DNA from 2 places in the Microbacterium sp. DT81.1 genome. Region 2 is predicted to be linked to the other one. Evidence: predicted binding sites of a transcription regulator. Region 2 holds the regulator's gene; the other holds the start of a gene.
What was found. The regulator LexA, encoded in region 2, represses DNA repair genes until DNA is damaged. The targets are predictions, from matches to a motif close to TCGAACANNTGTTCGA.

Region 1: the regulator LexA is predicted to act here: its motif matches at 2,541-2,556, upstream of ACLQ2Q_RS06155 (DUF222 domain-containing protein).

What each region holds. Positions count from the first base shown of each region.
Region 1 is NZ_JBNCMA010000002.1:210,467-226,376, forward strand. Features, by position in the region: gene ACLQ2Q_RS06140 (response regulator transcription factor) at 1-647, shown strand, start outside; gene ACLQ2Q_RS06145 (ATP-binding protein) at 634-1,743, shown strand; gene ACLQ2Q_RS06150 (VanZ family protein) at 1,874-2,320, opposite strand; gene ACLQ2Q_RS06155 (DUF222 domain-containing protein) at 2,567-3,952, shown strand; gene speB (agmatinase) at 3,979-4,953, shown strand; gene ACLQ2Q_RS06165 (LacI family DNA-binding transcriptional regulator) at 4,933-6,048, opposite strand; gene ACLQ2Q_RS06170 (glycoside hydrolase family 3 C-terminal domain-containing protein) at 6,158-8,239, opposite strand; gene ACLQ2Q_RS06175 (glycoside hydrolase family 3 N-terminal domain-containing protein) at 8,247-8,999, opposite strand; gene ACLQ2Q_RS06180 (DNA polymerase IV) at 9,166-10,242, opposite strand; gene ACLQ2Q_RS06185 (ThuA domain-containing protein) at 10,466-11,158, shown strand; gene ACLQ2Q_RS06190 (Gfo/Idh/MocA family protein) at 11,137-12,246, shown strand; gene ACLQ2Q_RS06195 (hypothetical protein) at 12,417-12,614, shown strand; gene ACLQ2Q_RS06200 (hypothetical protein) at 12,680-13,603, shown strand; gene ACLQ2Q_RS06205 (DUF5655 domain-containing protein) at 13,631-14,029, opposite strand; gene ACLQ2Q_RS06210 (amidohydrolase) at 14,161-15,402, shown strand; gene ACLQ2Q_RS06215 (hypothetical protein) at 15,454-15,594, opposite strand; gene ACLQ2Q_RS06220 (RNA polymerase sigma factor) at 15,869-15,910, opposite strand, start outside.
Region 2 is NZ_JBNCMA010000001.1:551,104-567,013, forward strand. Features, by position in the region: gene ACLQ2Q_RS02500 (class I SAM-dependent methyltransferase) at 1-249, opposite strand, end outside; gene hflX (GTPase HflX) at 374-1,921, shown strand; gene ACLQ2Q_RS02510 (alpha/beta hydrolase family protein) at 2,128-4,065, opposite strand; gene ACLQ2Q_RS02515 (methylenetetrahydrofolate reductase) at 4,281-5,258, shown strand; gene metE (5-methyltetrahydropteroyltriglutamate--homocysteine S-methyltransferase) at 5,270-7,585, shown strand; gene lexA (transcriptional repressor LexA) at 7,641-8,357, opposite strand; gene ACLQ2Q_RS02530 (LysM peptidoglycan-binding domain-containing protein) at 8,619-9,017, shown strand; gene ACLQ2Q_RS02535 (histidinol-phosphate transaminase) at 9,085-10,170, shown strand; gene hisB (imidazoleglycerol-phosphate dehydratase HisB) at 10,167-10,772, shown strand; gene hisH (imidazole glycerol phosphate synthase subunit HisH) at 10,786-11,457, shown strand; gene priA (bifunctional 1-(5-phosphoribosyl)-5-((5-phosphoribosylamino)methylideneamino)imidazole-4-carboxamide isomerase/phosphoribosylanthranilate isomerase PriA) at 11,516-12,262, shown strand; gene ACLQ2Q_RS02555 (SseB family protein) at 12,246-13,040, shown strand; gene ACLQ2Q_RS02560 (DUF1844 domain-containing protein) at 13,047-13,463, opposite strand; gene infC (translation initiation factor IF-3) at 13,654-14,751, shown strand; gene rpmI (50S ribosomal protein L35) at 14,826-15,020, shown strand; gene rplT (50S ribosomal protein L20) at 15,051-15,437, shown strand; gene ACLQ2Q_RS02580 (TrmH family RNA methyltransferase) at 15,564-15,910, shown strand, end outside.

The DNA.
Region 1 (15,910 bases), on a different contig from region 2:
CCATACGCGACGGCCTGCGCCTCGAAGCGATCGCGGCCGACATCGCGGGGGACGGGGACACCGCCCTGGAGCAGCTCGCGGTCAACGAGTACGACGTCGTCGTGCTCGACCGTGACATTCCCGGACCGAACGGGGACGAGGTCGCTCGTCGGCTCGCGGCCGAGCCGACGAGCCCTCGCATCCTGATGCTGACGGCCGCGGATCGGCTCGACGACAAGGAGACCGGCTTCGAGAGCGGTGCCGACGACTACCTTACGAAGCCCTTCGCGCTGCGGGAGCTCACCCTGCGCCTGCGGGCGCTGGGCCGCCGGCCGGCGCGAGGACGGCCGCCCATCGAGGAGGTCGGCGGCGTTCGTCTCGATCCGTTCCGCCGCGAGGTGTACCGGGATGGCCGCTACGTCGCGCTGACACGCAAGCAGTTCGCCGTGCTGGAGGTGCTGGTCGCGGCGCGCGGCGGCGTCGTGAGCGCCGAGGACCTTCTCGAACGCGCATGGGACGAGAACGCGGACCCCTTCACCAACGCCGTGCGCATCACCATCTCGACGCTGCGCAAGCGCCTCGGCGAACCGTGGGTGATCGAGACGGTGGCGGGGGTCGGCTACCGCATCAGCGGGGTGGCGGATGCCGAGTCCCATGACTCCGTCTGAGGCGGGTCGCCCGGCCGGGCTCTCGGTGCGGGTCAAGCTCGCACTGAGCTACGCCGGCTTCCTCGTGGTCGCCGGCGCGGCCCTGTTCGTCGTCGGCTTCCTGCTGCTGCGATTCGTTCCTGAGGGCAACGTGCAGGTCGTGGGCGGGGGCTTCGCCCCCAACCGCACAAACCTCATCGAAGTGTTCGTCCGCTACGCCTCGTGGGCGCTCGTTCTCCTCGTGATCTTCGGGCTCGTCGGTGGATGGGTGCTCGCCGGGTTCGTGCTGCGACCCCTCGACCGCATCACCGATGTGGCCCGCCGGGTCGCAGCCGGGTCGCTCAATCACCGGGTCTCGCTTCCGGGACGCCGCGACGAGCTCACCGATCTCGCCGATGCGTTCGATGCGATGCTCGCCAGGATGCAGCACACGCTCGACGAGGAGCGCCGTTTCGCGGCGAACGCCTCGCATGAGCTGCGAACACCCCACGCGATCATCCGCACCATGGTCGAGGTCGCGCAGGCGGATCGGGAAGGGCGCGACGTCGACACGCTCCTCGAGCGGATCGCGGCTACGAACGACCGCGCCATCGCCACCACCGAGGCGCTGCTCGCCCTGGCGCGCGCGGGCCGCGATGCCGGGCTCGAGAAGGAGCGGGTGGACCTCGCGGCGGTCGTCGCCGAGGCTATCGCCGAGGTGCAGGCGGATGCCGAGGCCTCCGGCATCCGGATCGATGCCGCGCTCGATCCCGCGCCGATGTGGGGCCATCCGACGCTTCTGCACCGCCTCGCGGCGAATCTCCTGCAGAACGCGGTGGTGCACAACGTGCGCGGCGGCGCGGTGTCGGTCACGACGAGCCGGGGTCCCTCCGGTGCGGTGCTCACCGTGAGCAACACCGGGCCGGTGATCGATCCCTCGGTCGTGGCGACCCTCGTCGAGCCCTTCGTGCGCGGTGCGGGGCGCGTGCGGACGGGTCATGCCGGCGCCGGGCTCGGGCTGGCGGTCGTGGCGTCGATCGTGCGGACGCATGGCGGCACGCTCGACGTCTCGGCGCGCGCGGAAGGCGGACTTCAGGTGCGCGTCACGCTGCCGGTCGAGGCCTCCCTCAGCGCCTGACGCGGCGAAGCCGCCGGGTCACGAGGCGGATGCCGGTCACGCTGCCGGTCTGTGCATCCCTCGGGTCCTGTCCTGGCGAAGCCAGCGGGTCACCAGGCGGATGCCCGTCACGCTGCTGGGTTGCCACCCCTTAGCGCCTGACGCGGCGAAGCCGGCGGTTCACGAGGCGGATGCTGGTCACGATGACGACCCCGATCGCGGCGCCCGCGGTGTTCCAGAACACGTCGGCGGAGTCGGGGACCCGGCCCGGAATCGTTGCCTGCGCGTATTCGACCGCGGCCGACATCGCGAAGCCCGCGAGGATCGCGAGAGGCCATAGCCGACGGTGCAGCAGCAGTGCGATCGTCGCGCCTAGCGGGACGAACATCACCGTGTTCAGCAGCCGTTCGGCGTCCGCGGTCGAGATCCAGGCCAGCAGCGGGGCGGGAACGACATCCATCGATCGCATGAAAGCATCGCGCGCTGGCGCGACGAGAGCGCGGGGACCGAGCGTGAGCGTGGCGACGGCCGCGACGGCGACGACCGCGGCCAGGAGCCGGCCGCTCCGGTGGCCGTTCACGGGGGAGCTCTGCGACATGGGTCCGCCTTTCGCCGGCGGGAAGCGCCGGTTTCGTTCGACCAGTTCAACAGGACGGATGTTGCAGGAGCGTATTGATATGTGCGCGTCTCCGGGCTTCTCCGATTCGGGTCACGCGTGGACGCTCGTCAGCGTTCGTTTCCTTCTTTCCCGCTTCGTTCCTCCCCCTCGCGTGTCGGGCCTCAGTTATCCACATCACCCCACCGCCCTCGTCTGAGTGTCGTACCTACGTTCTAGACTTCGAGCATGTTCTTTGAGCCCGAGATGACCCCAGACGCGGCCGGCAACGACGCCGAGCTGGGGGGCGCGTCGGAAGATGAGTCGGTAGTGGCTGCACGGGCGGCGGCGGCGTTGAACGCCCCGGACACCTTGGATCATGTGGTGGAGATCGCGGACATGATCACGATGCACGCGGCGCAGCGGCTGATCGGGATCGATCTGGCGCGGCGCGAGGCGCTGGCGGACGCGGCGCGGCATGGGCGGGGTCTGGTGGAGGTGGTGGAGCGTTCGGTGCGGCTGGAGATCGCGGCGGCGTTGCGGATCACCGAGCATGCCGCCGACGGGCTCCTCTCTCTTGGAGAGGCGTTGGTGCACCGGTATCCGGCGGTGCTGGATTCGTTCGCGGTCGCGGGGATGACCGAGCGTCACGCACAGCTGCTGGTGGACGCGCTGGATTCGGTGGAGCCGGAGTTCCGGGACCGGATCGTGGGGCCTGGGATCGTGCTGGCAGAGTCGCAACCGGTGGGCACGTTTCGCCGGAAGCTGCGGACGCTGGTGGAGAGCGTGCGCGCAGCGACATTGGAAGAACGGAACACGGCGGCTCTGCAACGGCGCCGGGTGATCGTGGAACCGGCAGAGGACGGGATGGCCTGGTTCTCGGCTCTGATCCCTGCGGTGGAGGCGCACGCGGCGATGGGTCGGGTGACGACGATCGCCAAGGTTCTCGGCGGCAGGGACGAGGAGACCCGCACCCTGGACCAGCTGCGCGCCGACGTATTCGCCGACCTCCTGATCGAGGGGGAGACCGTGGCGCATCCGCCCGAGGCGCGCGGCATCCGCGCCACCGTTGCCGTCACCATCCCCGTCCTCGCCCTGCTCGAGAACGACAAACCGGGGACACCGGCCGCGGGCGGCGCAACCGGCACAACCCGCACAATCGGCGGGCGCGGGGATCCGCCGACCGTGGAGGGAATAGGGCCGATCCCACTCTCCCGTGCCCGGGAGCTGTGCGGGAGCGCCGAGGGGTGGATGCGGATCCTGACCCATCCGGAGTCCGGCATGGTGCTCTCCGTCGGGCGGGAGCAGTATCGGCCACCGCCCGGGCTGCGAAGGCTGGTCCGTTGGCGGGCGGACAGCTGCATGGCACCCGGATGCGCAGTCCCCGCCTCCCGCTGCGAGATCGACCACACCATCGCCTGGCAGGACGGAGGCACGACCACGCTCGACAATCACGCTCCGCTTTGCAAAGGGCACCACATCGTGAAACATCACGGCGGATGGAGCGTCACCCAGATCGAGGGCAGCGGCGGCGCCATCCAATGGGTATCCCCGACAGGACGCCGCTACATCGTCCAACCGGAACGCCGCGTACCCGTCTTCCGCGCCCAACCCGACGACGATGCCCCGTTCTGAACACCCCGAGTCGCTAACCTCAGCGCATGAGCAACAGCGACGGGCCGATGGGCCAGCGCGACATCCCCGGTCACCCCCGCTACGCGGGGATCGCGACCTTCGCCCTTCTTCCTCGGATCGAGGATGTGCCGCACGCAGACGTGGCGGTGCTCGGAATTCCGTTCGACGCGGGCACCAGCTACCGCCCAGGCGCGCGGTTCGGCCCGGCGCACATCCGCGAGTGCTCGAGGCAGCTGCATCCCTATCACCAGACCCACGACGTGCATCCGTTCGCGGTGCAGCAGGTGGCGGATGCCGGCGACCTCGGGGTGACCCCCTACGACATCGCGGCGGCGGTGTCCTCCATCGAGTTCGCCGCCTCCGAATACAACGAGCGAGGGACCCGACTGGTCGTGCTCGGCGGCGACCACACCATCGCTCTTCCGCTGCTTCGCGCCGTCGCGAAGAGGAACGGGCCTGTCGCCGTCATCCACTTCGACGCGCACCTCGACACCTGGGACACCCATATGGGAGCCAGCCTGTGGCACGGCTCACCCTTCCGGCGCGCCGCAGAGGAGGGGCTGCTGGATAGCACCCGCTGCGTCCACGTCGGGCTGAGAGGCGGCGTCTACGACAAAGGCGAGCTGGAGGCCGACGGGGTCCTCGGCTTCCAGGTCATCCGGGCGGACGACTTTCAAGCGCAGTCGATCGCCGACGTCCTCTCCCGCATCCGCGACCGTGTCGGCGCCGGTCCCGTCTACCTCTCCGTCGACATCGACGTGCTCGATCCCGCGTTCGCCCCCGGCACCGGTACGCCGGAACCCGCCGGCCTCACGAGCCGCGAACTCTTCGGCGCCATCCGCGGGCTGGTCGGGCTCGACGTGGTCGGCGCCGACGTCGTCGAGGTCGCGCCGGCGTACGATCACGCCGGCGTGACGGGCCTCGCGGCGGCGCACACGGCGTGGGAGATCATCGCCCTGATGGCCACCGGCGCGGCCGCATCAGGAGGACTCGCTCGCTGAGGGCCCGGCAATCGCCCGCCCCAGAGTGCTCTCGCGAGCCATCAGGGTCGGGGCCACCGTGATGGTCCGGTGCACGTGGTCACCGGGCTTCTCGATCTCCTCCACAAGCAGCTCGATCGCGTGCTCACCCAGCGTCTCGCCGCTCAGCGAGACCGACGAAAGCGGGATGGCGCCGCCCCACGCCGCGGTGTTGTGGTCACAGCCCATGACGAGCATGTCCTGCGGCACACGGATGCCGAGCGCGGTGAGCCGGTTGATGATCGCCATCGCGAGCAGATCGGTGACTGCGAGCACCGCATCCGGCCGATCCTCCGACCCGAGGTCGGCGATCCGGTCGGCGGCGATGATGCCGGCTCCGACCTCCAGACCCTCGATGTCGAGCTCCATCACCTGTACCGCCTCCGCGGCCTCCACCGCCTCCGCGGCCTCCGCGGCCGCGCGCGCCACCCCCTCGAGCCGGTGGGAGACCGGCTGGTAGTCCCGGCGCCCGACGACCACGGCGATCCGACGTGCGCCGCGGTTGATGAGATGGCCGGCGGCGATGCGGCCCGCCTCGCGGTTGTCCACGAGCACACAGCACGCATCGGTGCGCGAGGGCTCGTGGTTGACGATGACGACCGGATGACCGTGGCGGCGGAGCCGCTCGACGCTCTCCGCGGCCTCGTACATCGGCGCGAGCAGCACCCCTGAGACGCGCGAGCTGTCGAAGAACGCGAGGTGCTCCGCTTCCTGCTCGACGTCGCTCTCGCTGCTGCCGAGCTGCAGGCTGTACCGCCGCGCCCGCGCCGCCCGCTGGGCGCCGCTCGCGATATCCACGAACAGCGAGTTGCGAAGATCGAACACCACGAGACCGATGGTGTGGGTGGCGCCCACCACGAGCGCGCGGGCGTTCTGGTTGCGCACGAACCCGAGTTCGGCGACGGCCGACTCCACGCGCTGCCGCGTCGCGACCTTCACCCGCTGCGGATGGTTCAGCACGTTCGACACGGTGCTCAGCGATACCCCTGCGACGCGGGCCACGTCGTGCACCGTGGGCGGTGCGTCGTGATCGGCCGCGCGCACCGCGGGAAGGCGAGTCGGGGGAAGGCGAGTCATAGGGGGATGGTAGTTCTACGGCACCTGATCGGGCTCACGACGGCGCGCCAGGAGGGGGTGGCGGGCACGCGGCCCACCACCCCCTCCTTCGCGGGTGTCTTCCGCCTCCTCAGCGTCTGACTGTGATCAGCGAGACCCCGTAGGCCGGATGGACGGTGTCGCTCCCGGCATACGACAACGTGATCGGGTGGATGCCGCGCTCGAACGTGCCGATCGGGATGGTGGCCTTTCCGCCGGCGAGAGTGCCGGTGAAGGACTTGCCGTCGACCACAGCCGTGACATCGCCTTCCGGGGTCACGCCGTTCGCGAGGGGGGTGACCCGAACGGACAGGGTGAACTCGGTCGTGGTGGTTCCCACGAGCCTGTTCGGCACAGCCACGATGACGGCAGAGGTCTTCACGAAGACTGCCGCGCTGGTCGCTGCGCCGGAAGGCCCTGACTTCGGCTTCGCGGTGACGGTGACGCTGAGCGACGTGCCCTGGTCGGCGGGGGTCACCCGGTAGGCCGCCTTCTCCGCACCCTGGATCGGCTCGCCGTCGCGCAGCCACTGGTACGAGAAGGCGAGACCGTCCTCGCTCCAGACGCCCGGGTCGGCGGTCAGCTTCTTGCCGAGTGCCACGTCTCCCTGGATGCTCGGCGCCGTCGTCGCGACGGGGCCGTTCGCATCGATCTCGACCGTCTTCGAGAGCGGCAGATCACCCGACGAGGAACCGGCCCAGACGGTGTACTCGCCATCGACGATCCTCCACTCGTCGGCGTCGGCATCCCAGATCGAGAGGGGGTGGCTGCTGTCTTCCGAGTCCACGACGATCTCGACCGTGCGGTTCTCTCCGGGAGCGAGTTCGATGCGATCGAACCCGATCAGCCGTTTGCCGGGCTCGACGGCGGCCTCCGGGAACGTCAGGTAGACCTGCGGGATCTCGGTACCGGCGACCTCACCGGTGTTCTCGACCGTGAAGCTGACGGTCGCCGTCCCGGATGCCGCAGCTTTGTCCGCGGTCGCCTTCACCTTGAGCTGCGAGTACTCGAACTGCGTGTACGACAGGCCGTGGCCGAACGCGAACAGCGGCTCGATGCCCTGCCCCTCGTACCATTTGTACCCGACCTGCAGACCCTCGGTGTAGTTCACCTGACGGATCTCGGTCGACCCTTCGGGGCGCGTCGTCGACCCATCGGCGAACACGCCGGGGTACTGCTCCGGGGTGTTGGTCGGAGTGTCTGCGAGCGACGCCGGGAAGGTCATCGGCAGCTTTCCCGCCGGCGCGACGTCGCCGAACAGCAGCGACGCGATCGCCGGGCCCTGCTGTTCGCCTCCGTACCAGTTCTCCAGCACCGCCTGAACGCCGTCCAGCCAGGGCATCTCCACGGCACTGCCGGTCTGCAGCACGACGACCGTGTTCGGGTTGACCTGCTCGATCGCCGAGATCAGCGCATCACCGTTGCCCTGCAGCCTCAGGTCGGTCAGGTCGCTGAACTCTCCCATCCGCTGATAGCCGAAGACCACGGCGACATCGGCGGCGGCAGCCTGAGCCGCAGCCGCCGCGACGTCCTGACCGTTGTTCCACGTCACCGTTGCGCCGGCCTGGGCCGCACGCTCGGTCAGCGCGGTCTCGGCGGAGACGACGTCCTCGCACGGAAGCGTGTTGCGTGGCGGCTGATCCGGGCGGAAGCGCAGGGTGAGGCTGCACACCGAGACGGCGCTCGTCGGCACCCCGCCGAGGTCAGTCGGCGTGCTCGAGGCGGTCGGCCCGAAGAGCGCGATCGTCTGCCCCTCAGAGGGGGTGAGGGGCAGGGTGCCCTCGTTCTTCAGGAGAACACTGCCCTGCTCGGCGATCTGCCGAGCGACCGCTTCGTTCGCCGGCGTCGACGCCTCCTCGGCGGGCTCGGCCGGGAGCGGGTTGTCGAAGAGGCCACCGCGGATGTAGGACCGGATGACGCGGAACGCCGCTTCGTCGATGCGCTCCTGCGTGATCTCACCGGCCGCCAGCGCCGCATCCAGCCGGGCGGGCGTGAACCACTTGGGGCGGTTGAGCTCCTGATCGAGTCCGTTCATCAATGAAGCGCCGGTGGAGTGCACCGAACCGAAGTCCGACATGATGAAGCCGTCGAAGCCGTAATCGTCCTTCAGCACATCCTGCATGAGCGGGCTCTCGCAGATGTACACGCCGTTCACCTGATTGAACGCGCACATCACGCTCTTAGGGGCTCCCCCGATCCACCGCGATCTCGTACGGCAGCGCGTAGACCTCGCGCAGCGTGCGCTCGTCCATGTTCGACGAGCTGGTCTGACGGTCGAGCTCCTGCTCGTTCGCGGTGAAGTGCTTCAGGTCGGAGATGACCTTGCCGTCAGCCTCGATGCCCTCCGCGTGCGACGCCGCGAAAAGACCGTTCAGGATCGCGTCCTCACCGAAGTACTCCGGGGTGCGGCCCGCGAGCGGCGTGCGGCCGTTTGCGAGTCCGGGCGCCAGGATGACGTTGCGTCCCTTCGCGAAGGCTTCCTCCGCTTGGGCCACGCCCTTGTCGTACGCCAGATCGAGGTCCCACGTCGAGGCGAGTGCGATCTGCGCAGGAAAGTCCGTGACGCCAGCGGCTCGTACGGCCTCCGGGCCGTCGGTGTAGACGATGGTGGGCGTGCAGGACACCTGGACGGGATAGGTCACGGGGTCCTCGCCCGGAAAGCCGGGGTTCCACTCCGTGCGCTCCGGCGAGACGGCGGGCTGCTCGACGAGCCAGCGGTACTTCTGGTGCTGTGTGCTCGCCTTCAGAAGCGCCTCCGCGCGCGCTTCGGGTGTGGCGGATGCGTCCATCCAGGGGACGGTCGCGCAGTCGGTCTCCGCGGCCGAAGCCGGCTGGACGGCGAGGGTGGAGGCGAGGAGGGCGACCGTGATCGACGCCACCCCGATCCACCGGGTATTGCGTTGCGGGGCGTGACGGGGACTCGTGCTCGCCATTGGGTTCCCTCTCCTTTGAGGCTCGCGGGCCGCGGCGCGGCCGGTCGGTTTTGGCAGGCTAAGCCCGGGCCGAGCACAAGGTCAAGGAAAAATTGCAACGTTTTAATAGGTGCAGGGAAGCCGGCCAGGAAAGGGCTCTCGAGCCGGCAGCCGACCGTCGCCGGCGTCACCACCCGCCGCGGGTCGGCGTGTGCCCCTGCCGGGCGTCGTCGGGCATCGCCATCTCGGCCCGCACGCCGAGCAGCCGGATCGGTCGGTCCTCGATCTTCTCGACCAGCTCCATCGTCTTCGCGAGCACAGTCTCCCGGTCGAACGTCGAGGCGATCTTCTTGGTGAACGTCTTGGTGATGAACGGCGCGTAGCGCACCTTGAGCCCCAGCCCGACGACCGGCCGACCGTCCGCCGCCACGTCCTCGAGCACCTGCGCGAGCAGCTCGAGGGCGGCCGCCTCGACAGCAACCCGCTCCACGAGGTTCTGCTGGTAGGTCGTCTCCCGGCTGTGCCCCCGGGCCACCCACGGGGTGTCATCCACCACCGTCGCACCCTCGCCACGTCCGAGCTGCGCGTACCAGGGTCCCATCCGCGGACCGAACTCGGCCACGAGGTCTTCGTCCTCGACGGCCGCCAACTCTGCCACGGTGCGGATGCCGAGACCGGCCAGGCGCTTGGAGATCTTGGAGCCGACTCCCCACAGGTCGATCGTGGGGCGTGCGCCCATCACGTCCAGCCAGTTCTCCGCGGTCAGCCGGAAGACTCCGCGCGGCTTGCCGAACCCGGTCGCCACCTTGGCCCGCACCAGGGTGTCGCCGATGCCGACGCTGCAGTGCAGCGCGGTGCGCTCCAGCACCGCCGCCTGCACGGAACGGGCATACGCCTCGGGATCGTCGGTCTCAATGCCGAGAAAGGCCTCGTCCCAGCCGAGCACCTGCACGGTGGCGCCCGGCTGCGCCCTCAGCGCCGACATGACCTGCTCGGATGCCACGGTGTAGGCCTCGGCATCGACGGGCAGGATCACGGCATCCGGGACCTTGCGCGCCGCGATGCGCAGCGGCATCCCGGAGCCGACGCCGAACTCGCGCGCCTCGTAGGACGCCGTCGACACGACCGCGCGCTCGGTGGGATCCCCCCGGCCGCCGACGATCACCGGCTTGCCGGCGAGCTCCGGCCGTCGCAGCACCTCGACCGCGGCGATGAACTGGTCGAGGTCGACGTGCAGCACCCATCGACGGCGGTCCGCGCTCATGGGGCTAGTCTGCGGTCTTGCGGCAGGCATCGCCATGTCGCCGGCATCCGGTCACGCACCGCCCGCGGGATGGCGCCGGCACAGCGCCGTGGTCGGCGCGGTTGAGTATGCGGTGCCAGAAGTACGCCATAAGACCACCATTGCGCAATAAGTGGCGGCTCGGCCCGATATCTGCGAGCCTCGTCAGGCCGTCCCGTCAGTCCAGTCATTCCGGAGGAAGTACATGACACAACGCACGGCCCTGATCGTTCGAGGAGGCTGGGACCAACACCACCCGGTCGCGGCGACCGAACGGTTTGTCCCGTTCCTCGAGAAGAGCGGATTCACCCTGCGCATCGAGGACTCGCCGGAGATCTATGCCGACGAAGTGCAGATGGGCGGCGTCGATCTGGTCGTCCAGTGCGTGACGATGTCGCAGGCGAGCGGCGAGGCCGTCGCCGGTCTGCAGCGTGCCATCGCGGCCGGCACCGGGTTCGTCGGCTGGCACGGCGGCATCGCGGACTCGTTCCGCGCCTCCGCCGGCTACCTCCAGCTCGTCGGCGGCCAGTTCGCCGCCCACCCCAGCGTGCTGGGCTCACCGGAAGGCGAGTACGCGCACCCGACCTATCGGGTGGAGATGACGGATGCCGGGCGCGAGCACCCGATCACCGCCGGGCTCGACGACTTCGAACTGACCACCGAGCAGTACTGGGTTCTCAGCGACGACCTCAACGACGTGCTGGCGACCACCACCATTCCCACCGACGGCACCCGGCCGTGGCACCGGCCGATCACAAGCCCGGCGGTCTGGACGCGGGCGTGGGGAGCCGGTCGTGTCGTCGTCGCGACGCCCGGGCACGAGCCTGCGGTGCTCGACGACGCCAACGTACGCACGATCATCGAAAGGGGAATGCTGTGGGCGGCCCGCACAAAGTAGGGATCATCGGACTGGGCAACATCTCGGCGGCCTACCTCGAGACCCTGAACGGCATTCCCTCGATCACCGTTGCGGCGGTCGCCGACCTGGATGCCGCGCGTGCCGAGGCGGTCGCCGCGGCGCTGCCGAGCGCGCGAGCCGTGACCGTCGCCGAGCTGCTCGCCGACGACGAGGTGACCACCGTCCTGAACCTCACGATCCCGGCGGCGCATGCCGAGGTCGCGCTCGCCGCCATCGCGCACGGCAAGCACGTGTATGGCGAGAAGCCGCTTGCGGTCACGCTTGAGGAGGGGAGGGCGATCGTGGATGCCGCGGCCGCCGCCGGCGTCTCGCTGGGCACCGCCCCCGACACCGTGCTCGGGACCGGCATCCAGACCGCGCGCGCCGCCCTCGAGGACGGATCCATCGGCACGCCGACCGCCGCGTCGGCTGTGATGATCACGGCCGGGCACGAACGGTGGCACCCGCAGCCAGACTTCTACTACCGCGCCGGGGGCGGACCGCTCTTCGACATGGGCCCGTACTACGTCTCCTCGCTCGTGCACCTGCTCGGACCCGTCCGATCGGTGATCGGGGCGTCGGTCCGGCCCCTGGAGGAACGACTCATCGAATCCGGGCCGCGGGCGGGGGAGCGGATCCGGGTCGAGATCGACACCCACATCGCCGGCATCCTCGAGCACCACGGTGGAGCGCTGAGCACGATCACGACCAGCTTCGACGGCTCCGCGACCCTCGCCGCGCCGATCGAGGTGCACGGCACCGGCGGCACCCTGGCGGCGCCCGATCCCAACCACTTCCACGGCGATGTGCGGGTGTTCGCGCGCAACGGCTCGGAGTGGCGGACCGTCCCGGCCTCGGCGGGCTACGCCGACTCCGGCCGGGGGATCGGGCTGCTCGACATGCTGGAGTCGGCGAACGGCGACGGGAGAGCGAGCGGCTCCATCGGTCTGCATGTGCTCGAGATCATGGTCGGGCTCACGGAGTCGGCGAACGCCGGCGGGCAGCGCGTGCAGGTGCAGAGCGTCCCGGCGGTCCCGCCGCTCGTGCCGCTGACGAGCGCGGACCGCTGGCGGGGCGTTCCCGCCTGACGCCGCGCCGGACGATGAAATCACGCGCATCGCGTGAGGTGCCGGGGTGCCTGGCGAAGGCTGGAGTCGACCACTAGCGCGAAGGCGGCGTATCAGCTAGGTTTCGACCGAGGGGGACTGTCGACCGATAGCTGGAGGTCATAATGTCGTACGATCGCGGGTCTGCAGACGTGAAGGTTCCCGCACTTCCCACCGTGATCTTCTATCAGCCGCAGGTCAATCGCCTGCTGGAAGTTGATGCCAAGGAAGACCTCGCCTCTTGGGAAGAGCGCATATCCAAGTGGAGTGGTGTCCGGCTCGGAGCGGAGGACATCCTCTCATCCGGCGGCACATGCACTGATAGCGGAAACGACTGCGACGTCGACTGATAGCGCTGCAGGGCGTGGCCGTGCGGTGTCTGTTCCTCAGCCACCGCAATGACCTCCATACCGCCGTGGTCGCCAAGCTCCTCCGCGACCACACCGGGGTCGAGGTCGACATCGTCGCCGTCGACGACATCGCCGGAGGGAAAGGCATCACCCTCTTCTCGACCGGCGGAGCACTGCCCGTCGGCACGGCGCGCCTCAGCGCAGATGACTACGACCTCATTTGGGCGAGACGACTCCGGATGCCTCAACGCGGCGCGCCGAGCGACGGAGGGGAGGCGAGCGCCTACGCGAACTCCGAATCCCAGGCGGCCATCGAAGGCTTCTGCCTGGGGGCGGGTGAGGATCAGGTGGTCGTCAATCCGATCCTGGCCGAGCGCCGCGCGGAATCGAAACTCTGGCAGCTGCACATTGCACCGGTGCTCGGGTTCGATATCCCCGACACCGTCTGCAGCAACAGCCCCGCCGACATCCGATCTGCGGTCGAGAGCATGGGCGGTCACGCCATCGTGAAGAAGCTGCGTGGCACGCATCACCGGAGCCTGCTCACGCTGGCCGTGACCCCGACCATGTTGGCTGACGACGATGCATTGGCGGCGGCTCCCCTGCTCGTGCAACAACGTATCGACGCCGAGTGCCACTATCGCGTGAATGTCTTCCTCGATGAGATCATGGCGTTCCGCATCGAATCCGACGCGTTGGACTGGCGTCCGGGTGCGGGACGCGGTGCCGTGCTGGTCGAGCTTCCTTCGGCGTTGGCGAGGCTGTGCCTAGATTTTCGCGAAGCGTCCGGGCTCTATTACTGCGTTCTCGACCTCGTACAGGCGCGGGATGGCCGGGTGTACTTCCTGGAATGCAATCCACAGGGTCAGTTCCTGTTCATCGAGCAGCGAAGCGGGCAGCCAGTGAGCATCGCGTTCGCCAGGATGGTTCTGGGCCTCCTCGATCTTCGTGATCGAGTTGCCTCACTGCCGCAGCAACTCCCGGTCTGAAAGACGCCTGCCGCGACGAGAGGCGTGTCACCGCAGGTGAGCGCCCGCCCCGACGGCATATGCCTCGCCGACCCATTCGGCGAACTGTGCATCGAGCTGGTCGGCCGCCGTCACCCGGAAGCGATGGACGAACAGCCGCTCGGTGTACGGAGAGACGGACGTGATCCGCGGATCGCGGACGTCGCGCTGCAGGTCGAGATAGCCCCGCAGCCCGGATCGGTCGGGTCTCGCACCGGCGAAGCCGCGACGCGAGCCCTTGAGCGTGACCGTCGTCTTGCTGACCGCATACGTGAAAGGCCCGATGCCCTCCACGATGGCGATGAACCGCCGGAACAGGTCGACGGCGAAATCGGGCTGGCCGGCGAGGTGACGCGCGACCGTCCACTCCCCGCCGCTGTTCGCCTCCTCAGTGCCGTTCTCCGTCATGAGGCCACTGTGCCGCAGGAAGACCCCGGGGACAACGGGACTCGCGTGAGGACAGGACGTTCGCGAACGGCCTGCCGAGGCGGAGACAGCTGCGCCGCGACCGGTCCACGACGTCGCCCTAGGGTGGATGGATGACTGACTTCCTGGCGATCACCGGTGGCTACGTCGTTCCTGTGAGCGGCGATCCGATAGAGAACGGAACCGTGGTCGTCGCGGACGGAGTCATCTCGGCCGTCGGCGGACCGGACACCCCGATTCCGGACGGCGCCCGGATCGTCGAGGTCTCGGGCAGCTGGGTGCTGCCCGGCTTCGTCGAGGCGCACGGCCACCTCGGTGTGCACGAGGACGGCGAAGGGTGGTCGGGCAACGACACCAACGAGATGACGGATCCGAACGGCGCGCGATTCCGCGCGCTGGACGGCATCGACATCGAAGAGGTCGGCTTCCGCGACGCCCTTCGGGGAGGGGTCACGACCGCGGTCATCAAGCCGGGGTCCGGCAACCCCATCGGCGGCCGGACCGTCGCCATCAAGACCTGGGGCGGACGCACCGTCGACGAGCAGGTGCTCTCGCTCGATGTCTCGGTCAAATCCGCGCTCGGCGAGAACCCGAAGCGCGTGTACGGCGACAAGAAGCAGACGCCATCCACCCGCCTCGGCGTCGCCGCGGTGCTGCGAGAGGCGTTCGTGAGCGCGCGCAACTACGCCGAGAAGCGCGCCGCCTCGGTCACCAAGGGAGAGCCGTTCGAGCGCGACCTCACCGACGAGACCCTTGCCGCCGTCCTCGACGGCGACCTCGTCTGGGACCAGCACTGCCACCGCCACGACGACATCGCCACCGCCATCCGCATCGCCCAGGAGTTCGGCTACACCCTGGTGGTCAACCACGGCACCGAGGGCCACAAGATCGCCGATGTGCTGGCAGAGAAGGGCATCCCGGTCATCTTCGGCCCCATGCTCACCTCGCGCTCCAAAGTGGAGCTGCGTGACCGGGCGATCGGCAACCTCGCTCTCATCGCGGCGGCGGGCGTGAAGGTCGCGATCACGACCGATCACCCGGTCGTGCCCATCGAGCAGCTTCGCCTGCAGGCGATCCTGGCCGTCCGGGAGGGGCTGCCCGCGAAGACGGCGGTCGAGGCGCTGACGGTCAACCCCGCATCGATCCTCCGGCTGGACTCGCGCGTCGGCGCCCTGGCGGAGGGCCGGGATGCCGACATCGTGGTGTGGTCAGGAGACCCGCTGGCCATCGAGTCGGAGGTCGAGCAGGTGTTCATCAACGGCCGGGCGGTCGTGGAGCCCACCGACGACCAGGACCGGACTCCGCGGATCGTGGACCGGTGGGAGCGGTTCGGCCGAAGCTCCTGGAAAGGGTGACCGGGTAGGCCGATTGCCGGACGACGCGGGTCGTCGCGGGGGTGGCGCGCTTCACGCCTCCGGTGCGCCGGGGGTCGGCTCCGATGGCGTCGGGAACGTCGGCTCGTCCGGACTGGGCGCGAGCGGCTCGTCTGGGTGCGGGGTGGCCGGCTCGTCCGGCACAGGGCTGAGGGGCTCGTCCGGGGCAGGCATGGTCGGACTGGATTCCGAGCTAGGAGCGTGCGCCCGTTCGGGCACGGTGGGCCCCGACGGGTTCCCGCCGGGGGTGGGAATCTGATCCGGCCCGGGAGGGATCTCTCCCGGACCGCCGGGAGCCGGGTTCGCGGTGCTCATGTTGTCCTCCTTCGTGCGGGACGGGCGATCCCGCCCTCGGCGCTTGTGCGGGGCGGGAACCCGCCCTCTTCGAGGTTCGCGGCGTGCCGCTGTCCGCGGTAGCGGGTTGACCGCGGCGCAGGAGCGAGGTAGCTCACGAGACGCTGCCTCCCCGAAAGGCCTCGGACCTCGCACG
Region 2 (15,910 bases):
GTGGGGGGAGAGCAGCGCAATCGACAACGCGATGGGACCCCATCCGCATCCGAGGTCCAGGATCTGGCCACCGGGCGGCGGGGGCGGAGTGTTCGCGAGCAGCACCGCGGTTCCGACGTCGACGTGCTCGGGGCTGAAAACTCCACCCGCGGTCGCCACCTCGACATCCCGGCCCGCAAGGGTGACCCTGATGCGACGCAGATTCTCGGGGGATGATGGTGTGGCGCTGAAGTAGTGGTCGCCGCCCATGGGAGCGAGCGTAGCGGAACAGGCGTCGGCGGGGGAGGCTAGGGTTTGGGGATGCTCCTCTGATACCGGCTCCAGCCACCACTCTCGACGAAGACAGATATCAGAAGCATCCGAAAGGCAATACATGACCGATACGACCACACAGCCGAGCGAGACCCCGACCGACCCGGTCGAGCGCGTTCTCGCCCGCGCGGAAGCGCGATCCGGCGTGCGGGTCTTCGGCTCCGACGCGACCCCGACAGACGGTCGCGTGACGGGAGCCGCTCAGGCTCTGCAAGACGAATCGACGGCGGGCGGTGCGAGTGCCGACGGCGACCAGTGGGACCGCGAAGAGCGCGCAGCGCTGCGCCGGGTGCCCGGCCTGTCCACCGAGCTCGAAGACGTCACCGAGGTCGAGTACCGGCAGCTGCGGCTGGAGAACGTCGTGCTGGTGGGGGTCTACCCCCAGGGCGAGCAGGAGGACGCCGAGAACTCGCTCCGCGAGCTGTCGGCTCTCGCCGAGACGGCGGGCGCCGTCGTGCTCGACGGCGTGCTGCAGCGTCGACCGCACCCCGACCCGGCGACCTACATCGGCAGCGGCAAGGCAGGTGAGCTCCGCGATCTCGTGCAGGCCGTCGGAGCCGACACGGTGATCGCCGACACCGAGCTCGCCCCGTCGCAGCGCCGCGCGCTGGAAGACGTGGTGAAGGTCAAGGTCATCGACCGCACGACCGTCATCCTCGACATCTTCAGCCAGCACGCGAAGAGCCGCGAGGGCAAGGCGCAGGTCGAGCTCGCGCAGCTCGAGTACCTGCTCCCGCGCCTGCGCGGATGGGGTGACTCCATGAGCCGCCAAGCCGGTGGCCAGGTCGGTGCCGGCGGTGCGGGCATGGGCTCGCGCGGACCGGGTGAGACGAAGATCGAGCTCGATCGCCGCCGCATCCGCACGCGCATGGCCATCCTTCGCCGGCAGATCCGCGAATTCGGACCGTCCCGCGAGGCCAAGCGCGCCGAGCGCAAGCGCCACACCATTCCCTCCGTGGCGATCGCGGGATACACGAACGCCGGCAAGTCCAGCCTGCTGAACCGCCTCACGAGCGCGGGGGTCATGGTCGAGAACGCGCTGTTCGCGACCCTGGATGCGACGGTGCGCCGGTCGGAGACGGCGGACGGCCGCACCTTCACGCTGACCGACACCGTCGGCTTCGTGCGCAACCTGCCGCACCAGCTCGTCGAGGCATTCCGCTCGACGCTCGAGGAGGTGGCCGGGGCCGATGTGATCCTGCACGTCGTCGACGCCGCGCATCCGGATCCGGCGAGCCAGCTGCAGACGGTGCGCGACGTGATGGCGGATGTCGGGGCACGCGGATCGCGCGAGATCGTGGTGTTCAACAAGGCCGACCTCGTCGACGACGACACGCGGATGGTGCTGCGAGGGCTCGAGCCCGACGCGCTCTTCGTGTCCTCACGCACGGGCGAGGGCATCGACGCTCTGCGCGAGGCGGTCGAGGCCGCCCTGCCGCTGCCGGCGGTCGAGGTGCGCGCCCTGGTGCCGTACGACCGGGGCGACCTCATCTCGGCGGCACACGACTCCGGGCACATCCTCTCCGCCGTGCACGAAGAGGGCGGCACCGCCCTGCACGCGCACGTGTCGGAGCGGCTCGCCGCGGAGCTCAAGCAGTACCGGGTGTAACCGCCCGGCGGCCAGCGGCCGGCATCCCGTTCTTCAGCGCGGATGCCGGCCGCTTCGTCGTTCGCCGGCGGGCACGAACTTCGGAAGATCTCACCATCGTCGGCCGATTCATGCCGTATGGGCCGAAAGCCGTGACATTCTCCGAAGTCGGTGCACGGCGCCCTTCCCGTTCCTGAGCCCGCGGAGCCAGGCGCGGGGCCCGCCGGTCAGTCCAGCGGCAGGGCCGGCACGCCGGGAGTCTCGAAGCCGAGCACCTGGCCGAGGAAGCTCAGCTCCGACTCGAAGGCGTTCTCGATCGTCTCCGCTCGCCGGAACCCGTGGCCCTCGCCCGCGTACTCGATGTAGGCGTGCCGCACGCCGTTGGCCGCGAGGGCATCGCGGATGGCGAGGGATTGCGCCGGCGGCACCACGGGGTCATCCGCGCCCTGCAGGATCAGTACGGGCACGCGCAGCCGGTCCGCATGCGTGAGAGGCGACCGCTCGATGTAGACGTCCTCGGCCTCGGGCAGCGGACCGACGAGGCGATCGAGATAGCGTGCCTCGAAGTCGTGGGTGTCCGCGGCGAGGGCGCGGAGATCGGCGACGCCGTACCGGCTGATGCCGGCGGCGAAGACATCCGTGTTCGCGAGCGCGCACAGCACCGTCCAGCCTCCGGCCGAAGCGCCCTTGATGGCCAGCCGCCGCCCATCCGCCCGCCCGTCCTCCGCGAGCCCCCGCGCGGCCGCCGCGACATCCTCGACATCGACCACGCCCCACTGCCCGTTCAGGCGCTCCCGGTAGCGGCGTCCGTAGCCGGTGGAGCCTCCGTAGTTCACGTCCAGCACGCCGATCCCGCGGCTGGTGAAGAAGGCGACGGCCGCGGATGCCTCGCCCGACACGGAAGTGGTCGGCCCGCCGTGCACCAGCACGAGGTAGGGCGGCCGTTCATCATCGGGCTCGGTCACGTCCGGGTTGGTCGGCGGATAGTCGAACGCGTGCACCTCGCCCGACGGGCCTTCGAACGTGACCGGTCGCGAGGGCGGCAGCCACTCGGGGTCGATCCCCGCGCCTCCGCGCAGCGGCACGAGGGACGCCGGGTCATCCACGTCCAGCAGCCAGAGCCCGCCCGGCACGCGGGAGCCGCCGCCCGTCAGCAGCACCCGGGTGCCGCGCGCGTCGCGCAGCAGCAGCGAGCCGGACAGCGGGACGCCGAGAGTGCGCGTTCCGGTGGGCTCGAGGACCACCAGATCGTCGCGCCCGTTGGTGCGGACGGCGACGATCCGCCCGTCCTCCAGCGTCAGGAACCAGCGGAGCCCGAGGTTCCACAGCGGTCCGCCCGTGTCGGCATCCGGGGTGGCGAGCGGCTCCACCTTCCCGGCGAGGCGCCCCTCCAGCTGCAGCCGCTGCAGGTTCCAGCGACCGTGGGGATCGGCCAGGAACGTGAGTTCGTCCGGTCCCGTCCACTCGGGCTGCAGCGCGGAGACGCCGTTTCCCCCGGCGACGACCACGCTGTCCGCGACGGCGCCATCGGGCATCAGCCGGCCGACGGAAAGGGCCGCCGCATCCCACGGCATGTCCGGGTGATTCCACGAGAGCCAGGCGAACCGAGCGCCCCGTGCCGAGGGATAGGCCACGAAGTCCGTCCCGCCGACCACCCGCGTCAGGGCTTCGGCGCGATCGGCGGCCGAGCCGTCGAGCGGCACGATCACGATGTCGCGGACCGGTGCGGCGCCATCGGTGTGCGTCTCGCGCACCGCGAAGAGCCGCCCGTCGGCGGCGGTGAGGTCGGCGAAGCGCATGCCCGCGTCGGCGGGGGTCAGGGGTTCCGGCGTGCCACCGAGCCGCTGCAGCCACACCCGCTGGTCGGAGTGCTCGACGAACACCAGATCGTCGGGGCCGATGCTCGTCCATGCGCCGCCGCCGTACTCCTGCACGCGCGACCGCGCGCTCCACGGGGCGGGGAGAAGAAGCTCCACCCGGGCATCCGATGGACCGTAGGACGCTCGACGGAAGACCGCGGTGCGGCCGCGCTCGGCGGGTACCCCCTCGCTCCACCACACGTCCTCGCCGACGAATCGCGCACCGTCGATCCGCGGCGAGGCGATGGCGACATCGGCCGCCGCGATCGGAGAGGGCCACGAACCATACGTGAGCGTCTGGGGCACCACCCCAGGCTAGGGGGCCGGAACACGGCGCCGGCGAAACACAGCGACACATCCGTGAAAGCGGGTGCCGAGTTCCCCTACCGTGGTCCCATCGTTGCCCGGTAGTCCAGGGCATGGTGCGACAGCCGAGCCCGGCACCCGCCCGCGATCCCCGGCGTCTCCAGCGCCGGTCGCGGCCGTCCGGCCTTCACCGTCCATCGACCCGAGGGGGAGCGATGCCCTTCGAGACCCGCAGTCCGTCAGCGGTGCCTTTCTCGTTCGAGCTGTACCCGCCGCGCTCCGACGCGAGCGAGGCGCAGCTCCACTCGACGATCGGCCGGCTGGCGGATGCCGGTGCCCAGTTCATCTCCGTGACCTACGGTGCAGGAGGCTCCACCGGCGGCCGCTCGCTCGAGGTGCTCCGCTACATCCGCGAACACACGTCCGTCGAGCCGATGGCCCACCTGACGTGCGTCGGAAACAGCTACGCGGGCGCCGCGGCCCTCATCCGCGAGTTCCTGGACGCCGGCATCGAGAACTTCCTCGCGCTTCGCGGCGACCCGCCGGCCGGCGCCTTCGACGGCGCTTCCTCCCTGGGCGACCTCGAAAGCGCCGCGCAGCTGACCCAGCTCATCCAGCGGGTGCAGGCGGAGCGCGCCCCGTACACCGAGGCGGTCGTGCCGGGTCTGCCCCGTGCGGCCACGGTCGCGCCCCGGCGCAAGGTGCGCATCGCGGTCGCTGCCTTTCCGAACGGGCATCCGCGGTCACGGCACCCCGGGGAGGACGTCGACGCCCTCGTGGCCAAGCAGGCGGCGGGCGCGACGCTCGCCATCACTCAGCTGTTCTTCCACGCCGACGACTACCTGTCCTTCGTCGAGCGCGCACGCCGCGCGGGGGTGGTCATCCCGATCTTGCCCGGCATCATGCCGATCACCTCGCCGAACCGCCTCCGCCGCGTGCTCGAGCTCTCCGGCGAGCCGCTTCCCAGCGAGCTGGCGATAGCGCTCGAGATCGAACCGACCGTCCACGGCCGCAACCGGATCGGCATCGAGGCCGCGGCGCGCCTGACCCGCGAGGTCGTCGCGGGAGGCGCCCCGGGCGTCCACCTCTACGCCTTCAATCAGCACGAAACCGTCCTCTCCGTCCTCGCCGAGGCCGGGATCACCACCCCGGCCGGCACACCCGCCGACCACCGCCTCGTTCCCATCCAGTGAAGGAAACTCCCATGACCGCATTCCCCACCGGCACGATCCTCGGGTACCCGCGCATCGGCCGCCGCCGCGAGCTGAAGCACGCCGTCGAGTCCTTCTGGGCCGGCCGCATCGATGAGGCGGCCCTCGAGGCGACGGCGTCCGAGCTGCGATCGGGGACGAGGGAGCGCCTCGCGGCCCTCGGTCTTGCCCGCGAGGACTCCTCGATCCCGGAGTCCTTCTCCTACTACGACCAGGTGCTCGACGCCGCCCTCGCGGTCGGCGCGCTTCCCGAGCGCTTCGAGCACCTCCGTTCGACGGATGGGACCATCGGGCTGCCCGCGTACTTCACCGCCGCGCGCGGCGAGGGCGAGCTGGCGCCGCTGGAGATGACCAAGTGGTTCGACTCCAACTACCACTACCTCGTGCCCGAGATCGGTCCCGAGACGGTCTTCTCCCTCTCGAGCGACCGGCTCGTGCGCGATGTCGCCGAGGCGCGGGCGGAGGGCTTCACCACGCGGCCGGTCGTGGTCGGCCCGGTGACGCTGCTGGCCCTGTCGAAGGCATCGGATGCGGCGCCGGAGGGCTTCGCGCCGCTGAGCCGGCTCGATGACCTGCTTCCCGTGTACGCCGAACTGCTCGCCCGGCTCGCCGAGGCCGGTGCCGAGTGGGTGCAGCTGGATGAGCCGGCGCTCGTCAGCGAGTCGTTGCCGGTGGATGCCGCGACGCTGACGGATGCCGCGGTTCGGGCGTACGCCGTGCTCGGTGCGGCCGAGAGCCGCCCCGCGATCTTCGTCGCCGCACCCTATGCCGACCTCGGCGCCGGCTTCGCCGCGCTGGCGGCCGCGCCGATCGAGGCGCTCGGTCTGGATCTCGTTCGCGGCGACGTTCCCGCGGGCGTTCCGGGGCTCGAAGGCAAGACTCTCGTCGGCGGGGTCATCGACGGGCACAACATCTGGCGGGGCGACCTCGGTGCCGCCTTCGACCGGCTCGAGGCGCTGCGCGGTCTGGGTGCGACGGTGTCGGCATCCACATCCACCTCTCTGCTGCACGTGCCGCACGACGTCTCGGAAGAGACCGATCTCGATGCGCGGCTGGCGTCGTGGCTCGCCTTCGCCGACCAGAAGGTGGCCCAGGTGGCCGCGCTGGCCCTCGGGCTCGCCGAGGGCCGCGACGCGATCGCGGGCGAGATCGCCCAGGCGTCCGCCGCGCTCGCCGATCGCCTCGACGCCCCAGGCGTGCGCGATGGCTCCGTGCGCGCGCGTGCGGCCGCGTTGTCGCCGCTGGACTTCGACCGCGGCGACTACGCCGAGCGCCAGGCCGCACAGGCGGAAGCACTCGACCTCCCGGTGCTCCCCACGACGACCATCGGATCTTTCCCGCAGACCGCCGACATCCGCCGCGCGCGGGCGCGCCACGCCAAGGGCGAGCTGAGCACCGAGGAGTACGAGGAGTTCCTGCGCGTCGAGATCTGCACCGTCATCGGCCTGCAGGAGGAGCTGGGGCTGGACGTGCTGGTGCACGGTGAGCCGGAGCGCAACGACATGGTGCAGTACTTCGCCGAGAACCTCGACGGCTTCGCGGTCACGCGTCACGGGTGGGTCCAGTCCTACGGCTCGCGTGCGACGCGCCCGTCGATCCTCTGGGGCGACGTGTCGCGTCCGGCGCCGATCACGGTCGGGTGGTCCGCCTTTGCGCAGTCGCTCACCGAGAAGCCGGTGAAGGGGATGCTGACCGGCCCGGTCACGATCCTTGCGTGGTCCTTCGTCCGCGACGACCAGCCCCTCGGCGACACGGCGAACCAGGTGGCGCTCGCCCTGCGGGACGAGATCGCCGACCTCGAGGCGGCCGGCATCGGCATCATCCAGGTCGACGAGCCCGCGCTGCGCGAACTCCTGCCGCTGAAGAAGGACGACCAGCCCGCGTACCTGGACTGGTCGGTGGGCTCGTTCCGCCTCGCGACCGCCGGTGCTGCGCCCGCCACGCAGGTGCACACGCACCTCTGCTACTCGGAGTTCGGCGTCGTCATCGACGCGATCGCCGGCCTCGACGCCGACGTGACATCGATCGAAGCCGCCCGCAGCCGCATGGAGGTGGTGACGGATGTCGCCCGCTCCGGCTTCGACCACGCCGTGGGCCCCGGGGTCTACGACATCCACTCGCCGCGGGTGCCCTCGGTCGACGAGGTGACAGATCTGCTCTCGCGCGCTCTGGCCGAGATCCCGGAGCGGCAGCTGTGGGTCAATCCCGATTGCGGGCTGAAGACGCGGGGGTACGCCGAGACCACTGCGTCGCTCAACAACATCGTCGAGGCCGCGCTGCGGGTGCGCGAGGGCGTGCCCGTCTCCTGACCTCCATACGAGAACGGCCGCCGCGCCCAGCGCGGCGGCCGTTCCCGTCGTCCGGTCAGACGGCGCGCAGCACGGCCACGACCTTGCCGAGCACCGTCGCCTCGTCGCCGAGGATGGGCTCGAACGCCGAGTTGCGCGGCAGCAGCCACGTGTGGCCGTCGCGCCGGCGGAACGTCTTGACGGTCGCCTCATCGTCGAGCATGGCGGCGACGATGTCGCCGTTCTCCGCGTTCGGCTGAGAACGCACCACGACCCAGTCCCCGTCGCAGATCGCGGCATCGATCATCGACTCGCCGCTGACCCGCAGCATGAAGAGCTCACCCTTGCCGACGAGCTGACGGGGGAGCGGGAAGATCTCCTCCACCTGCTGCTCGGCCGTGATGGGCACGCCGGCGGCGATGCGCCCCACGAGCGGCACCATCGCGGCGTCGCCCACCGACGGTCCGCTGTCGGCCGGGTTCTCCGTGGCGCTGCCCGGCAGATCGATCAGGACCTCCATCGCGCGCGTCTTGCCCGCGTCACGCCGCAGGTAGCCGCTCAACTCCAGCTGGTTCAGCTGGTGGGTGACGCTGGAAAGGGACTTGAGGCCCACCGCGTCACCGATCTCGCGCATGCTGGGCGGATAGCCCTGCCGGGCGATGGAGCGCTGGATGACCTCGAGGATCGCCAGCTGTTTGTCGCTGAGGCTCTTGCGCCGCCGCGTCTGGGGCTTCTCGCGGACGGTCGAGGTCGCCCCGGCCTCATCGCCGATGCTGTCGCTCGCGTCGCTCATGCGTGCTCCTTGTCTGCCGTTCGAAGAGGCCGCTCTTCGAATGTCGGTGGTTCCTGATGTTCTCTGTCTATCGAAACGGTATCCGAAAAAAGCCCGTCAAGCAGAGATTTGTTCGAGCGTGTCGCGCCTGGAACGGCATCCGATTCGAAGACCCGCTTGACAGCGTAGAACATCGAAGATAAATTCGGAACGTAGGTTCGTATCCGGCCCTCCCGGCCGAGAGTCGGATACGAAACTACGCCAACCTCGGAAGGACCCGCCATGACCACGGTCACCGCACCCGCCGGCATCCGCCACGCGATCGTCTCGGCTCCGGTGTCCCGCGCAGGGCAGACGCCCACTGCCCGCCTCCGCCTCACCGTGCGCGGCCGTCGTGTGCTCGCCGTCCTCGCGGCCACGCCGGCGGCTCTGGGGCTCGGCCTCGCCATCGTCGCCGGAGGCTCCGCCATCGCGGCCCGCGACGACGCGGCACCGTCTACGGCGTTCGAGATGGTCACGGTGACGAGCGGCGACACGCTGTGGTCGCTGGCGCAAGACGTCGCCCCGGCCGCCGACCCCCGGGATGTCGTCGACGCGATCGCGAGGCTCAACGCCCTCGACGGGGTCACGATCACCCCGGGCCAGCGCCTTGCCATCCCCGCCGAGTACGCCACCGACTGACGCCGGGCGGCTCGTCGCACCCTCCGCACCGAGCCGACAGCCGCGACCCGCGCTCTAGCATGGAGTGGTGAGTGTGAGTCTCGATGATCTGCCCCTGCGCGAGGAATTGCGGGGGAAGGTCCCGTATGGCGCCCCGCAGGCCCCGCTCCCTATCGCGCTGAACGTCAACGAGAACACGCATCCGGTGCCGGAAGAGGTCGCCGACGACATCCTCGACTCGATCGCCCTCGCGCTGCGCGAGGTGAACCGCTACCCGGACCGCGAATTCGTCGCGCTGCGAGAGAGCTTCGCGGACTATCTCGGGCACGGCGTCACCGCAGATCAGGTCTGGGCGGCCAACGGCTCCAACGAGGTGCTGCAACATGTCCTCCAGGCCTTCGCCGGTCCCGGCCGCACAGCGTTCGGCTTCGAGCCGACGTACTCCATGTATCCGCTGCTCGCGCGCGGCACCGGCGCCACCTGGATCGGCGGTTCCCGCGAGCCGGACTTCACGGTCACGCCCGATGATGCGGCATCCCAGGTCGCCGACGCGGCACCCGACGTCGTCTTCCTCTGCGCGCCGAACAACCCGACCGGCACTCCGATGCGGCTCGATGTGATCGAGGCGGTGTACGACGCCACGGACGGCATCGTGGTCGTCGACGAGGCCTACCAGGAGTTCGCGCCGCGCGAGGAACGGTCGGCGCTGACCCTCCTTCCCGATCGCCCGCGGCTCGTGGTCTCGCGGACGATGAGCAAGGCGTTCGCCTTCGCCGGAGCCCGTGTGGGGTATCTCGCCGCGGACGCGGCGCTGGTGGACGCGCTGCGCCTCGTGCGGCTGCCGTACCACCTCAGCGCGCTGACGCAGGCGGCGGCGCTCGCGGCGCTTCGCCACGCCCCCGTCATGCTGCGCATGGTGGATGAGATCGTGTCGCAGCGCGACCGGATGTCGGCGACCCTCGAAGCACTCGGCTACCGGGCCTATGAATCGTGGAGCAACTTCGTGCTGTTCGGGGGCGTCGATGACCCCGCCGCCACATGGCAGGGTCTCTACGACCAGGGTGTGCTGATCCGCGACATCGGGATACCCGGATGTCTGCGCGTCACCGCCGGCACCGAGGAGGAGACCACCGCGTTCCTCGAAGCACTCGCGTCGATAGACTCCCCAGCATGACCACAGCCCGCACCGCACGTCGCACCCGGGCCACCAGCGAGTCCACCGTCGAGCTCGAGCTGAACCTCGACGGCACGGGCAAGAGCCACATCGACACGACCGTCCCGTTCTTCGATCACATGCTCACGGCCTTCGCCAAGCACTCGCTGACGGACCTCACCGTCCGCGCCTCCGGTGACACCGACATCGACGTGCACCACACCGTCGAGGACGTGGCGATCGTGCTCGGCCAGGCGATCCGGGAGGCTCTCGGAGACAAGGCCGGCATCTCCCGCTACGGCGATGCGCTCGTCCCGCTGGATGAGGCGCTGGCGCAGGCCGTCGTGGACATCAGCGGTCGGCCGTACCTCGTGCACACCGGCGAGCCGGAGGGCTTCGAGCACCACCTGATCGGCGGTCACTTCACGGGGTCGCTCGTTCGCCACACCTTCGAGGCCATCGCGTTCAACGCGGCGCTGACCGTTCACGTCCGCGTGCTGTCGGGCCGGGACCCGCACCACATCGCCGAGGCGGAATACAAGGCGTTCGCTCGCGCGTTCCGTCAGGCGAAGGCCCTCGACCCTCTGGTGGAGGGCGTGCCCAGCACCAAGGGAGCACTGTGACTGAGGGAGCACTGTGACGACGGAGCAGACCCGGCCGGATGCCGCGACCAGGCCGCTCGTGGCGGTGCTGGACTACGGATCAGGCAACGTGCACTCGGCGGTGAAGGCGCTCGAGGCCGCGGGCGCGGACGTGCGACTGACCAAGGACCGCGGCCTCGTGATGGAGGCGGACGGCCTGGTCGTGCCGGGGGTCGGCGCCTACCGCGCCGTGATGGACGCGCTCCGAGTGAGCCGCGGAAACGAACTGATCGACCGCCGTCTGGCCGGCGGCCAGCCGGTGCTCGGCATCTGCGTCGGCATGCAGGTGCTGTTCGAGATGGGCGTGGAGCGCGGTGTCGACACCGAGGGCATGGGGGAGTGGCCCGGAGTGGTCACCGAACTCGATGCCCCCGTGCTGCCGCACATGGGCTGGAACACCGTCGAACCCGAGGAGGGCTCCCGCCTCTTCCGGGGCATCGAGGACGAGCGGTTCTACTTCGTTCACTCGTTCGGCGCCCAGAAGTGGCTGCTCGACGCGCAGCGGCCGTTCCGGCCGGCGGTGCTCACCTGGTCGACGTATGGATCCCCCTTCCTCGCCGCCGTGGAGAACGGTCCTCTGTCGGCGACGCAGTTCCACCCGGAGAAGTCCGGCGCTGCCGGCATCCGGCTTCTCGCCAATTGGATCGACGGACTGCGCAAGGGCTAGTGTCTAACTTCGTGCCACCAGTGGAGGGCACCCGTCCCCACGACACGCACGAGGAGCCATGAACGATTTCGCGTCAACGCCCGAGCTGACCCTCCTTCCCGCGGTGGACATCGCGCGGGGAAAGGCCGTCCGGCTCACGCAGGGCGAAGCCGGCAGCGAGACGAATTACGGCGACCCGGTCGATGCGGCCACCGACTTCGCTCGCCAGGGCGCGAAGTGGATCCACCTCGTCGATCTCGACGCGGCGTTCGGCCGGGGCAGCAACGCGGCGGTCCTCCGCCGCGTGATCAAGCAGGTCAGAGGCGTGTCCATCGAGTTATCGGGCGGCATCCGCGACGACGCGACCCTCGAGGCGGCGCTCGAGAGCGGGGCGGCGCGCATCAACCTCGGCACGGCGGCGCTGGAGAATCCGGAGTGGGCGGCCGATGTGATCGCGCGCTACGGGGAGGCCATCGCGGTCGGGCTCGACGTGCGCGGCACGACGCTCGCGGCGCGCGGCTGGACGCAGGAGGGCGGCGACCTCTGGACGGTGCTCGACCGCCTCGAAGCCGCAGGATGCAGTCGCTACGTCGTCACCGACGTCGCCAAGGACGGTACGCTGCAGGGTCCCAACCTCGAACTGCTGCGCGATGTCACGGCGCGCACGCCCAAGCCGGTGGTCGCGTCCGGCGGAGTTTCGAGCCTCGATGACATCGCGGCGCTCCGCGACCTCGTGCCGCTCGGCGTCGAGGGAGCGATCATCGGCAAGGCGCTCTACGCCGGCGCCTTCACGCTCGCCGAGGCACTGGATGTCGCGGCCGGCTGATCCGGATGGCTTCCCCGCCGACTCCGCGGGCGTCCCGTGGGCCGGCCGGTCCTTCGAGCCCAACGAGCACGCCGCCGACGACGGGTCGGCCCCTCCCGCCTTCCTCGACGCCCTGGCCCGGTTCCGCGCCGGCGAGGCCGGACCCGAAGCCGTCGTCGAGTCCCTGCGGGATGCGCGCCTGCTGATGCCCCTCGTGGCGGAGCTGGGCGAGTCGGGAACCGGCACGAACGGGCACACCGCCGACAAGTCGCAGGAGCTCTCCATCGTGACGGTCGCCGCGCCGGACGGACGAACGGTGCTGCCGGCTTTCAGCGACGTCGCCGCAATGGCGCGGTGGGATCCCGCGGCCCGGCCCATCCCGACACCGGTGCGGCGCATTGCGCTCGCGGCGGCCGACGAGGGCACGGACCTCGTGGTGGTCGACCCCGGCTCCGACACCGAATTCATCGTCCGCCGCCCGGCCGTGTGGGCGATCGCCCGCGGGATCCCCTGGGAGCCGAGCTACTCGTCTCCGGAGGTGTTCTCTGCCCTCACCGCGTCGGTCGCATCGGAGCTGGCCGTCCTCGACCTGTCCGTCGCGGCGGGCGATCCTCAGTCGCGCCTGCGCGGGCCCGAACTCGTCGTCCGGCTGGAGCTCATGGCGGGCCTCGAGCGCGCGGAGCTCGACGGAGTGCTCGCGCGGCTGGCTCGGCGATGGGCCGCCGATGACCGGATCGCGGTACTCGTAGACTCCCTCACGGTCACGCTCGTATCAGGAGACCCGCTGTCGCGCTCCTGAGCCGTCTCAGGTGACGGGACCGGTCCACTTCTCGCCGGGTCCCTTGCCGATGGGGTCGGGGATGACCGACGCCTCGCGGAACGCGAGCTGCACGGACCGCAGCCCGTCGCGCAGGGAGCGCGCATGCATGTCGCTGACCTCGGGCGCGGCCGCGGTGATGAGGCCCGCCAGGGCGTTGATGAGCTTGCGCGCTTCGTCGAGGTCGATCTGCGCATCGGGGTCGTCGGCGAGCCCGACCTTCACCGCGGCGGCGCTGAGCAGGTGCACTGCGGCCGTGGTGATGACCTCGACGGCCGGTACGTCGGCGATGTCGCGTGTGGCGGATGCCGCGGCCTGTTCGCGCTCCTCCCACTGGGCCTGGCGCGCGTCATCCTCGCTCGCATCGCTCTCGGGAGGGCCGTCTGGGACTGGAATCGTGCTCACGCGCTGCTCTCTGCTAGACTTGGGCGGGCTCCGGAGCGTTCTGCTCCGGCTCGAAAGAGGATTCACATCCCACCCGCGCTTGCCGTTCCAGGCTACCGGGTCACAGCACTCCGCCTCCGCGCCGCCAGCGCAGGGGTAGCAAGGGTGCAGGCGCTGCACGTGCCGGGTGGACTGTGATCCGAATTCGCCCGTGACACGAATCCTCGCGTCGCGGCGGCCGAATCCGCACAAAGAGGAGTTCCGCATCAGCGATCCCCGCACCAATGACCGCATCCGCGTGCCGGAGGTCCGACTCGTCGGCCCGGCAGGCGAGCAGATCGGCGTCGTCCGCATCGAGGTCGCCCTTCGTCTTGCCCAGGAAGCAGACCTCGATCTCGTCGAGGTCGCTCCCAACTCGAAGCCTCCCGTCGTCAAGATCATGGACTACGGGAAGTTCAAGTACGAGGCAGCGCAGAAGGCCAAGGAGGCCCGACGCAACCAGGCGAACACGGTCCTCAAGGAGGTCCGGTTCCGTCTGAAGATCGACCAGCACGACTACGAGACCAAGCGCAAGCGCGCCGAGGGCTTCCTCCAGGCGGGCGACAAGGTGAAGGCCATGATCCTGTTCCGCGGCCGCGAGCAGTCGCGCCCCGAGCAGGGCGTCCGCCTCCTCCGCAAGTTCGCAGAAGAGGTCGCCGAGTTCGGCACAGTGGAGTCGAACCCCACGATCGACGGTCGCAACATGGTCATGGTCGTCGCGCCGCACAAAAACAAGTCCGAGGTCAAGACCGAGCAGAACGCGGTCCGGGCTGCCAACAAGGAGGCCGCACGCAGCGAGCGCAGGCCCGCCACGGATTCGGCGCCGGCCCTCGACGAGGCACCCGCGCTCAGCGAGCCCGTCGCAGCGGCTCAGCCGCAGGCGGCAGCACCGGCCACGGCACCCGCCGTAGCGGCCGAGCAGGTTGCCGCGACACCGGCGAAGCCCGCGGCGGCCGAGCAGGTTGCCGCGACACCGGCGAAGCCCGCGGCGGCCGCGCAGGCAGCATCCGCGCCGGCGGCACCCGCGACGCCCCCGGCGACCGCCCCGGCGACGCCCCCGGCGACCGGCCCGGCAGCACCGGCGAAGCCCGCAGCGGCGGCAGCCCCGAAGCCGGCGGCACCCGCGAAGCCCGCAGCACCGGCCAAGCCGGCCGCACCGGCGAAGCCCGCAGCATCACCCGCGAAGCCCGCGGCGCCGAAGCCCACACCGGGCAAGCCCGCCGCACCGGCGCGAAGCACAGACACACCTGCTCCGGCATCCGCCGAGTAGGACAGCAGACTCCCGCTCGTCGGGCAGCACACACAACGAAGCCCCGTAGGGCCCCAGCAAAGGAAACACGGAAGATGCCGAAGCAGAAGACCCACTCGGGTGCCAAGAAGCGCTTCAAGATCACCGGCAGCGGAAAGCTCAAGAAGCAGCAGGCCGGAATGCGCCACAACCTCGAGGGGAAGTCGAGCCGCCGTACACGTCGCCTGAACCAGGACCAGGTTCTGTCCAAGGCCGACACCAAGGTCGCCAAGAAGCTCCTCGGCCGCTGACGCGCCCGAGACACGATAGGAAAATGAGAAATGGCTAGAGTCAAGCGGGCCGTAAACGCCCACAAGAAGCGTCGCGTCATCCTCGAGCGTGCCTCCGGTTACCGGGGTCAGCGTTCGCGCCTGTACCGCAAGGCGAAGGAGCAGGTCACCCACTCCCTCGTCTACGCATACCGCGACCGTCGCAAGCGCAAGGGCGACTTCCGCCGCCTGTGGATCCAGCGCATCAACGCCGCGAGCCGCCAGAACGGCCTGACGTACAACCGCTTCATCCAGGGCCTCGGCCTCGCGGGTGTGCAGGTCGACCGTCGCATGCTGGCGGAGCTCGCCGTGCACGAGCCGGCCACGTTCGCGTCGCTGGTCGCCACGGCGAAGGCGGCGCTGCCCGCCGACACGTCGGCCCCCAAGGCCACCGCGTAGTCGCATCATCGTCGTTCGGGGCGCCCTCCTTCGGGAGGGCGCCCCTTTCGTGTGCCCGCGCGTCTTTGTGGGGCTCCGCCCCACACCCCCGGCTTGCTGGCGCGCGCCCGCCCCTAGACTGAGCGCGTGCTCGAAAACCCTCGATCTCCGCGCGTGCGTGCGGTCGCGAAGCTCACCAAGCGCAGCGCGCGCCACGAGACCGGGCTCTATCTGCTCGAGGGTCCGCAGGCCGTGCGCGAGGCCCTGTCGTACGTGCCCGAAAGCGTCGTCGAGCTCTTCGCCACGCCGACCGCCGTGGAGCGGCATCCGGATCTGAGGTCCGCCGCGGGGGCCGCCGGGGTGGACATCGACTTCGCCACCGAAGCGGTGCTCGACGCCATGGCCGATACCGTCACCCCGCAGGGCGTGATCGCCGTCGCGCGCCAGACTCCGACATCCGTCAGGGACATCTTGGCGGGGTCGCCGAAGCTCAT